Regions from separate parts of the Pseudorhizobium sp. NPDC055634 genome, predicted to be linked through region 2. Evidence: riboswitches for the same ligand, from Rfam matches in the RefSeq annotation. Region 2 holds a riboswitch; the other holds the start of a gene.
What was found. A riboswitch is a leader RNA that binds a small molecule or an ion and turns the genes downstream of it on or off. The one in region 2 is predicted to bind S-adenosylmethionine.

Region 1 (4,878 bases), on a different contig from region 2:
ACAAAAGCCGGCAAAGGCCGGATAGCGACGGCCGTCGAGGCCGGGGACGGGTACGTCGAGCTTGTAGCCGGAATAGAACTGGAGGCCTGGCTCCGTCGTGCGAACCTCAAGCGACACGCCGGAACGTGCGCTACGAGCGAGGGCAACCGGGCGTTTGCCCACCCTTTCCTCAGAGAGGCAGAAATTGTGATCGAACAGGATACGTCCTTCCCCCTGAGGACGGTCCATCGGCCCCATGACGCGAAGATCGTAAGGCGTGCCCTCGACCGCGGTCAGGTTTCCGGTGGGGCACTGCCGCTCGTCGACCTCGAGAATATGGTCGGCGGCGATCATGATGTCGTGGCCGAGCGTGGTCTCCGCCCCGTCGAGGTTGAAATAGCTGTGCTGGCAGATGTTGCAGGGCGTCGACTGGTCGGCGGTCGATTCGTAGGTGACGCCAAGCACGCCATTCCCCGGCAGATGGTAGGTAGCCTTTATGGTGCAGTTTCCGGGATAGCCGGCGCGCCCGTCGGGGTCGGTGATCTGCAACACCACCCGGTCCGCAGCAAGGTCGACGATCTCCCAAACCCGTTTCGCCATACCATCGCTTCCGCCATGGAGATGGGTGACGCCCTTCTCGTTGAGTTCGAGCTGATGGACCCTGCCGTCGAGCCGGAAGCGCCCGCCGGTGATGCGGTTGGCGACGCGTCCGGGCGTGGCGCCGAAATAGGATGAATACCGCGGATAGTCGTCGAACTTATCGAAGCCGAGCACCAGGGGCGGCTCGTGACCGTCCAGGCGCAGATCCTGGATGACCGCGCCCCATGTCATGACGGCGGCCGTCAGCCCTCCACCAGAGAGCCGGACCCGATGAACCGTCTCCCCCTTCGCCGTCTTCCCGAAAACTTCCGGCCCTGCCATCGCACCCTCCCAGATCCGCCGCAGAACCTGATCGATTCAGGCGGATGATGCAACTGCAAAGCCCTAGCGTCCGAGGACGCGCGTCACCTGCTCCAGCCCGCCGAGCGTCAGCGGATACATCCGGTCGGAGAGGAGCTGGCGCATCATGCCGATCGACTGGACATAGGGCCATTGGGCGTCCGGCACCGGATTGATCCAGGCAAAGCGCTGGAAATGTGCTGTCACGCGGCGAAGCCACACCTCCCCGGCTTCCTGGTTCCAATGCTCCACGGAACCACCGGGATGGGTGATCTCGTAGGGACTCATCGACGCGTCGCCGACGAAGATGACCCGGTAGTCCTTGCCGAACCCGTTGATGATCGCCTCCGTCGGCACTCTTTCCGAACGGCGGCCGTTGTTCTTCCATACGCTCTCGTAGAGGCAGTTGTGGAAGTAGAAATGCTCCAGATGCCGGAATTCGCTGCGGACGGCGGAAAACAGTTCCTCGACGTCCCGTACGTGATCGTCCATGGAGCCGCCGACATCGAAGAACATCAGCAGCTTTACGGCATTGCGGCGTTCCGGCCGGGTTGTAGCCGTAGGCGCCGAACGGAGAGGTTCCGGCCGTGCCGATCCACTTCGAGCCTCCCTGATGGCGTCCCTTCTGCTCTTCGAGGCGTTTGCGGAGCGTTTCCATCAATGCCTCGAAGCCGCCGAGCGCCTCGACGAGCCGCTTTTCCTCCTCAGTCAGGTGCTTTTCCGCCAGCCTGCGCAGCCACTCGTCCGGAAGCTCGACCACCTCGGCCCCGGCCTCTCCCGAAACCGCCTCCAGCCCGCGAAAATGCGAGCCGAAGACCCTGTCGAACCGGTCGATGTGGCGCTCGTCCTTCACCAGGCATGTCCGCGCGAGGTAATAGAAGGCTTCGACGTCGAAATCCGCAAGCTGCTGCTTCATCCCCTCGAGGAGGGTGAGATATTCCCGCAGCGTGACGGGAACCCTTTCTGCCTTGAGCTGAAGGAAAAAGGAAAGCAGCATTCTACTTGGTCCCGATGCGCTCCAGGTCGTATTCGGTCGTCTGGTAGATCTCGTTGATCCAGTTCCCGAACAGGAGATGCGCGTGGCTGCGCCAGCGGTTCTGCGGCGGCAGGGTCACGTCGTTATGCGGGAAATAGTTGTGCGGCATCTTGATCGGCACCCCGGCATCGACGTCGCGGAAGTACTCCTCGGCCAGCGAAGTGGAATCATACTCCACATGATTGAACATGTAGAGGCGGCGGCCCTTTTCCTCCTCGACGAGACAGACGCCCATCTCGTCGGATTCCATCAGGATCCTGAGGTCGGGGACCTTCTCGATATCCTCGCGCCGAACCTCCGTCCACCTGGACACCGGCACCTGGAAGTCGTCCGAGAAGCCGGTCAGGTAGACGGACGACGGACTGAGATTGCGGTGGCGATAGACGCCGAACGCCTTTTCCGGCAGTTCTTTCTTGGGCACGCCATGGAAATGGTAGATCGCCGCCATCGCGCCCCAGCAGACATTCATCGTCGAATGCACGTTGGTCGTCGTCCAGTCGAGGATCTGCTGCATTTCCTCCCAGTAGGTGACGCTCTCGAAGGGCAGCGTCTCGACGGGCGCGCCGGTGATGATGAAGCCGTCGAACTTGCGATGCTTGATCTCGTCCCAGGTGTTGTAGAAGGCGAGCAGATGATCCTCGGACGTGTTCTTGGCCTTGTGACCTCCGACCCGCACCAGCGACAACTCCACCTGCAGAGGCGTAGCCCCGACGAGCCGCGCCATCTGCATCTCGGTCCGGATCTTGTTCGGCATGAGATTGAGCAGCCCGATCTGCAGGGGGCGGATATCCTGACGCACGGCGACCGTCTCGGTCATCACCCGCACACCCTCCTGCACGAGGGTTCCGAATGCAGGCAGCGTATCGGGAATCTTGATCGGCATCGCACACTCACAAAACAAAAAGCCGGCGGCGACAAATCGCAACCGGCGCGTCAAAGTGAACTTCGCGCGGCCCTTTAGCGACTTGTTTAACGTGGCTGCAAGCCGGCCGGCCAAATCACCACGAAGTGAAATCTAGATAGGCTCTTCTTCCCCGCAGGTCAATTCCGGTCGGCGGGTACGGAGCGTCACCGCTCCCGCCGCGCCATGAAGGCCAGGCGTTCGAACAGGTGGACGTCCTGCTCGTTCTTCAAAAGCGCCCCGTGCAGCCGCGGCAGGATCGTCTTGACGTCGGCGCGCAGGTCCGCCGGGTCGATATCGTCGGATACCAGCAGCCGGATCCAGTCGAGGGCCTCCGAGGTGGACGGCTTCTTGCGCAGGCCCGGCACGTCCCTGATCTGGTAGAACTGCGCCAGCGCGTTGCGGACAAGTTCCTGCTTGATGCCCGGATAGTGCACCTCGACGATATGGGCCAGCGTCTCGGCATCGGGAAAGCGGATGTAATGGAAGAAACACCGGCGCAGGAAGGCGTCGGGAAGTTCCTTTTCATTGTTGGACGTGATGATGACGATCGGACGCTGCCTCGCCTTCACCGTCTCGCCGGTCTCGTAGACGTGGAATTCCATCCGGTCGAGTTCCTGCAGGAGGTCGTTCGGAAACTCGATGTCGGCCTTGTCGATCTCGTCGATCAGCAGGACGGTCTTCCGGGGCGCCGAAAAGGCCTGCCACAATTTACCCTGCCGGATGTAGTTGGCCACATCGTTGACGCGCTCGTCGCCGAGCTGGCTGTCGCGCAGGCGCGACACGGCGTCGTATTCGTAAAGGCCCTGCTGCGCCTTTGTGGTCGACTTGACGTTCCACTCGATGAGGTCGAGACCGAGAGCGGCAGCGATCTGCCTGGCCAGTTCCGTCTTGCCCGTCCCCGGCTCGCCCTTGACCAGGAGCGGCCGTTCGAGACGGATCGCGGCGTTGACGGCGACCATCAGGTCGGTGTCGGCGATATAGTCGGCGGTACCCTGGAACTGCATGATGGACCTGTTCGGATTGTGGCCGCAACCTAAAAGCTCGGCGAATGCCATGCAAGTCGCTTTCCCTCGCCGGCCCGTTTGGGCTATGGGCTTCACCAATGACCAAGTCCACGTTCACGATCCTGCTCGGAGGCGAGCTTACGCTCACCGACCGGCTGCGACGGGCGCTCGAAGGAAGCCGCTTCATCGCCGCCGACGGGGGCATGCGCCATGCCGCGACCCTCGGGATCGAGCCGGAACTTTGGGTCGGCGATTTCGACTCCACGGAGCCGGCCCTGATGAAGGCTTTCCCGGACGTCCCGCGCCACCCGTATCCGTCAGCCAAGAACGAAACCGACGGAGAGATCGCGACGGCCGAGGCAATCGAGCGGGGAGCGGGACGCCTTGTGCTTGCGGGCGCCCTCGGCGGCGAGCGAAGTGACCATGCCCTGCAGCATGTCGTCCATGCCCTGAGCCTTGCCGAGCGGGGCATCGACGTGCTGCTGACCTCCGGAACCGAAGAAGCCGTGCCCCTGCTTCCGGGACGCGTCGCGATCGACCTGCCGGCTGGTTCCTTGTTCTCGGTGATCGGTCTCTCCGACCTGGAGGGTCTCGATATCGTCAACGCCCGCTACCCGCTGGAGAGTTTCTCCCTGCCCTTCGGCTCGTCCCGGACGATTTCAAATGTGGCCAAGGGTCCCGTCACCTTCGCCCTTCAACGCGGCACGGCGATGATCCTCGCCCGCCCCTATGACCTCAGCGGAGCCTGACCCATGGCGCCTCCCATCCTCAAACTCGACGATATCTTCCTGAGCTTCGGGGGCACGCCCCTTTTGGCCGGCGCGAGCCTGCAGGTGGAACCGGGCGACCGCATCTGCCTCGTCGGACGTAACGGATCCGGCAAGTCCACGCTGATGAAGATCGCCGCCGGCATGGTCGAGCCGCAATCGGGCGAAGTATTCCGCCATCCGGGGGCGACGATCCGGTACCTCGAGCAGGCACCGGACTTCCAGGGCTATCGAACGGTCCAGGCTTAT
Region 2 (4,878 bases):
ACGGACGACACGCATCCTTGCCAGATCATGGCCGACATCATGACCTTCGAAGAGCATCGCGGCCCGGTGAAGGGCAAGACGATTGCCTGGACGGGCGACGGCAACAACGTCCTCCACTCCTTCGTCGAGGGTGCCGCCCGCTTCGGATACCGCATGAACATGGCCGTGCCGATGGGATCGGAACCGTCCGACAAGTTCCTGAACTGGGCCCGCAACAATGGCGGCGACATCATGCTGTGTCATGATGCGGAGCGTGCCGTCTCCGGCGCGGACTGTGTCGTGACCGACACCTGGGTTTCCATGAACCAGGAGCACAAGGCCCGCGGCCACAACATCTTCCAGCCCTACCAGGTGAACGGTGCCCTGATGAAGCAGGCAAGGCCCGAGGCGCTCTTCATGCACTGCCTTCCCGCCCACCGCGGCGAGGAAGTGACGGACGAGGTGATCGACGGTCCGCAGTCGGTCGTCTTTGACGAGGCGGAGAACCGCCTGCACGCCCAGAAGTCCATCCTCGCGTGGTGCCTGGGCGCTCTTTGAGCCTGTTCTTGACTTCGTGCGGGCCCGACACCACCTCTCGGCTATCGAGCCTTTCCGGGTGACGGAAGGGCAATTCACGTTATTCTCGACAACTTTCACGCCGTGGCGGTTCCGTCGCGAGGCGAGCGTGTAGAAATTGGGCCGTTAGGCGCCAGGGAGCAGACCATGGCGGAAGCCACCGTTGAACTGAATGACTTCAACTTCGCCGGCGATGATCGCGTCGTCCCCTTCCAGGTGGAAGGCCTGGACGTCCGTGGCCGCGCGGTCCAGCTCGGTCCGCTCCTGAACGCGATCCTCGGGCGTCACGATTATCCGGCGCCGGTCGCCCGCCTGCTGGCCGAGGCGATCGTGCTGACGGCGCTGCTCGGAACCTCGCTGAAGTTCGACGGCAAGTTCACCGTCCAGACGAAGAGCGACGGCCCGGTCGATCTCCTGGTCGCGGATTTCACCACCCCCGACGCGTTGCGCGCTTATGCGCGTTACGACGAGGAGGCGCTGGCTGCCGCACTTGCGGAAGGCCGGACATCGCCGCCGGAGCTGCTCGGTGTCGGCGTTCTTGCCTTCACCATAGACCATGGCCACGGCATGCAGCCCTACCAGGGTATCGTCCCCCTCGATGGATCGTCGCTCGAGGAAATCGCCGGCGTCTATTTCCGCCAGTCGGAGCAGATCCCGACGAAGGTGAGGCTGGGCGTGGCGGAGCTCCTGGATCGGGATGCCGCCGGAAAGCCGCGCCACAACTGGCGGGCGGGAGGGCTCGTGGCCCAGTTCCTGCCGCAGGCGCCCGAGCGCATGCGCCAGCCCGACCTCCACGGCGGCGATGGCGACGAGCGCGAGCATGATCACAGCGAGGACGACGGCTGGTCCGAGGCCCGCGTCATGGTCGAGACGATCGATACGGACGAACTGACCGATCCGCAGGTGCCGATCGAGCGCCTGCTGTTCCGCCTGTTCCACGAGCGCGGCGTCAGGGTCTATAAGCCGCAGTCCGTGCTGGATCGCTGCAGCTGCTCGCGCGAGAAGATCAAGGGTGTGCTGGACGGCTTCAGCGCCGAGGAGATCACCGCGAGCGAGGAGAACGGCGAGATCACCGTGACCTGCGAATTCTGCTCGACCACATACCGCTTCGCCCCGGAGGAATTCGCGGCGGCGTGACCGGCAACGGTTCCCTCAGTTGAGAACCCTCAGAAGTCCCGGCGAGTCCAGCGAGAACGCCGGGATTTCGACGTTGAACGTCCGTCCCTCGTCGTCCTCCATCGTGTAGTGGCCGAACATCATGCCGGACGGCGTGTCCAGCGGGCAGCCGGAGGAATACTCGTAGGTATCGCCGGGCATCAGCCGCGGCTGTTCGCCCACCACGCCCGGCCCCTCGACCTCGTCGACGATGCCGTTCTGGTCGGTGATGTGCCAGTAGCGGTGCGCCAGCCGGATCGCCTGGTCTGAATGGTTCTCGATGACGATATGGTAGGCCCAGACATAGCGGCTATCCTCCGGGCTGGATTGCTCCTCCAGATAGAAAGGTTCGACGACGACCTCTATGTCTCTTGTTCTGGCGCGGTACATGCGGCACCTCTGGCATACCGGATGCGATATGCTGCAGTTGCGTCATAACGTCAAGAAATCCGGTGAGTTGCAACGGTTTCCGCCGTCCCTCGCGGAAACTATCGCAGGTTAAGGATAACCGGGCGCTATCCGAAGGCCGGACAGCGCCCTTCTGCCGGTATCAGCCGGGCACCTTATCCAGGGCCCGCGCGAAATCCTCGACGAGGTCGTCGGTGTCCTCGATCCCGGCCGAAAGCCTGAGCGTGCCCGGCGAGATGCCCAGTTCGGCGCGCGCTTCGTCGGTCAGGTTCTTGTGCGTCGTGGTGCCCGGATGGGTGATCAGGCTTTTCGCATCGCCGAGGTTGTTGGAGATCTTCACGACTTCCAGGGCGTTCTGCAGGGCAAACGCGGCGGGTTTGCCGCCTTTGAGCTCGAGGCAGACAAGGGTCGAGCCGCCGGTCATCTGCTTGGCGATGATATCGGCCTGCGGATGGTCGGCGCGGCCCGGATAGATGACCCGCGCCACCTTGGGGTGGTTCGCCAGGAGGTCGGCGATCCGCGCGGCATTCTGCGTCTGCTGGCGGACCCTGAGCGGCAGCGTCTCGATCCCCTTCAGGAGCGTCCAGGCGTTGAAGGGCGACATGGCAGGGCCCGTGTGGCGGAAATAGTCCTGCAGGCTCTCCGTGATCCATTCGAGGTCGGACAGCACGACCCCGCCCAGGCAGCGGCCCTGTCCGTCGATATGCTTGGTTGCCGAATAGACGACGATGTGGGCGCCGAGCTCGAGCGGCTTCTGGAAGAGCGGCGTCGCGAACACGTTGTCCACCACCACCTTCGCGCCAATTTGGTTGGCGAGCTTCGCCACGCCGGCAATGTCGATCACTTCGAGCGTCGGGTTGGTCGGGCTTTCCAGGAAGAAGACCTTGGTGTTCTTGCGGACGGCCTTCTCCCAGTTGGCGAGGTCGCGCCCGTCGACCAGTGTGCATTCCACGCCGTATTTCGGTGCGAGCGTCTCCACCACCCAGCGGCAGGATCCGAACAGTGCCCGGGCGGCCACGATATGGTCGCCGGCCTTGACCTGGCAGAGGATTGCCGCGGCGACCGCCGCCATGCCCGAAGCCATGGCGCGCGCCTCCTCGGCGCCCTCCAGAAGGCACATGCGCTTCTCGAACATGTCGTTGGTCGGGCTGCCGTAGCGGGCATAGATATAGCCGTCGTCCTCGCCCTTGAAGCGCGCCTCGGCCGCCTCCGCCGTCTCGTAGACGAACCCCTGGGTCAGGTAGATGGCTTCGGACGTCTCGCCATATTGGGAACGGATCGTCCCGCCGTGGACGAGCTGGGTTGCGGGGCGCCATTTCGTGGTCATGCGCTTGCACCTTTCAGACACAAAAAAACCGGTCGCATCAGCAGACCGGTTTCGCCCCGGTCTTTTTAGCCACTTGTTTAACGTGGCTGCAAGCCGACCGGCCAAATCACCACGGGATAAAGCTGCCATACCGCCCGTCCTCGCTTGCGTCAATGGCGCGCATTTGGTTTTGTCCGGCTGACGGGAAAGAACCAAAATGAAGAGAACCACCGGAATCCTGGCCGACCGGGCCATCGCAGCGCTGTTCGAGGGCGGGCGCCTCGCGTCCGAGAAGCCGCTGGACGGCGACCAGATCCAGCCGGCGAGCCTCGACCTGCGGCTCGGCGCGAAGGCTTTCCGCGTTCGCGCAAGCTTCATGCCCGGGCCCAACAGCCGGGTGGCGGACAAGCTCGACCGGCTGAGCCTGCATGTGATCGATCTCTCTGAAGGCGCCGTGCTGGAAACCGGCTGCGTCTACATCGTGCCCCTGATGGAGACGCTCGACCTGCCGGCCGACATGTCTGCCTCGGCCAATCCGAAGAGCTCGACCGGCCGTCTCGACATCTTCACCCGCGTCATCACCGATTTCGCCCAGGAGTTCGACAAGATCCCTGCCGGCTATTCGGGTCCGCTCTATCTCGAAATCAGCCCGCGTACCTTCCCGATCGTCGTCCGGCGCGGCTCGCGCCTGTCGCAGATACGTTTCCGGATCGGCAATGCCCTATTGGGCGAACCGGAACTGATGCGCCTTCACGAGGCCGAGATGCTGGTCGCCTCCAGCCAGCCGAACGTCAGCGGCGGCGGCATCGCGCTGTCGATCGACCTCGCCGGCGACAAGGCCGGCGACAAGGCCGGCGACAAGGAAGGCCTGATCGGCTACCGGGGCAAGCACCACACGGCGGTGGTGGATGTCGACAAGAAGGCCCAGCACGATGTCTTCGACTTCTGGGAGCCCCTCTACAGCCGCGGGCGCAACGAACTCATCCTCGATCCCGACGAATTCTACATCCTCGTTTCCCGGGAGGCGGTGCACGTGCCGCCACTCTATGCCGCCGAGATGACGCCCTTCGACCCGCTGGTCGGCGAGTTCCGCGTCCACTATGCCGGCTTCTTCGATCCAGGCTTCGGTCATGCCGCTGCCGGCGGCCGGGGCAGCCGGGCGGTGCTCGAGGTCCGCAGCCACGAGGTCCCATTCATCCTGGAGGACGGGCAGATCGTCGGCCGGCTTGTCTACGAGCACATGCTGGAACAGCCGGACGCCCTCTACGGCCTCGGCCTCGGCTCCAACTACCAGGCGCAGGGCCTGAAACTGTCGAAGCACTTCCGCCTCGGCTGACGCGACCGCACCGATCGGTTCTTGACAGACGCCGCGAACTGGGCGAACTCTCTGCCCCACTGTCGCGGGTGTAGCTCAATGGTAGAGCAGCAGCTTCCCAAGCTGACGACGAGGGTTC

Region 1: another riboswitch for S-adenosylmethionine. It lies ahead of metA (homoserine O-acetyltransferase MetA); the one in region 2 lies ahead of ACWGPT_RS03020 (O-succinylhomoserine sulfhydrylase).

Annotation. Positions count from the first base shown of each region.
Region 1 covers NZ_JBSHHW010000006.1:202,034-206,911, forward strand. The annotation lists gene ACWGPT_RS12335 (aldose epimerase family protein) at 1-900, opposite strand, end outside; partial or broken gene ACWGPT_RS12340 (vWA domain-containing protein) at 964-1,915, opposite strand; gene metA (homoserine O-acetyltransferase MetA) at 1,917-2,837, opposite strand; SAM riboswitch at 2,892-2,969, opposite strand; gene ACWGPT_RS12350 (AAA family ATPase) at 3,023-3,862, opposite strand; gene ACWGPT_RS12355 (thiamine diphosphokinase) at 3,961-4,611, shown strand; gene ACWGPT_RS12360 (ABC-F family ATP-binding cassette domain-containing protein) at 4,615-4,878, shown strand, end outside.
Region 2 covers NZ_JBSHHW010000002.1:125-5,002, reverse strand. The annotation lists gene argF (ornithine carbamoyltransferase) at 1-537, shown strand, start outside; gene ACWGPT_RS03030 (Hsp33 family molecular chaperone) at 703-1,692, shown strand; gene apaG (Co2+/Mg2+ efflux protein ApaG) at 1,708-2,100, opposite strand; gene ACWGPT_RS03020 (O-succinylhomoserine sulfhydrylase) at 2,261-3,445, opposite strand; SAM riboswitch at 3,490-3,568, opposite strand; gene ACWGPT_RS03015 (2'-deoxycytidine 5'-triphosphate deaminase) at 3,642-4,760, shown strand; tRNA gene ACWGPT_RS03010 (tRNA-Gly) at 4,825-4,878, shown strand, end outside.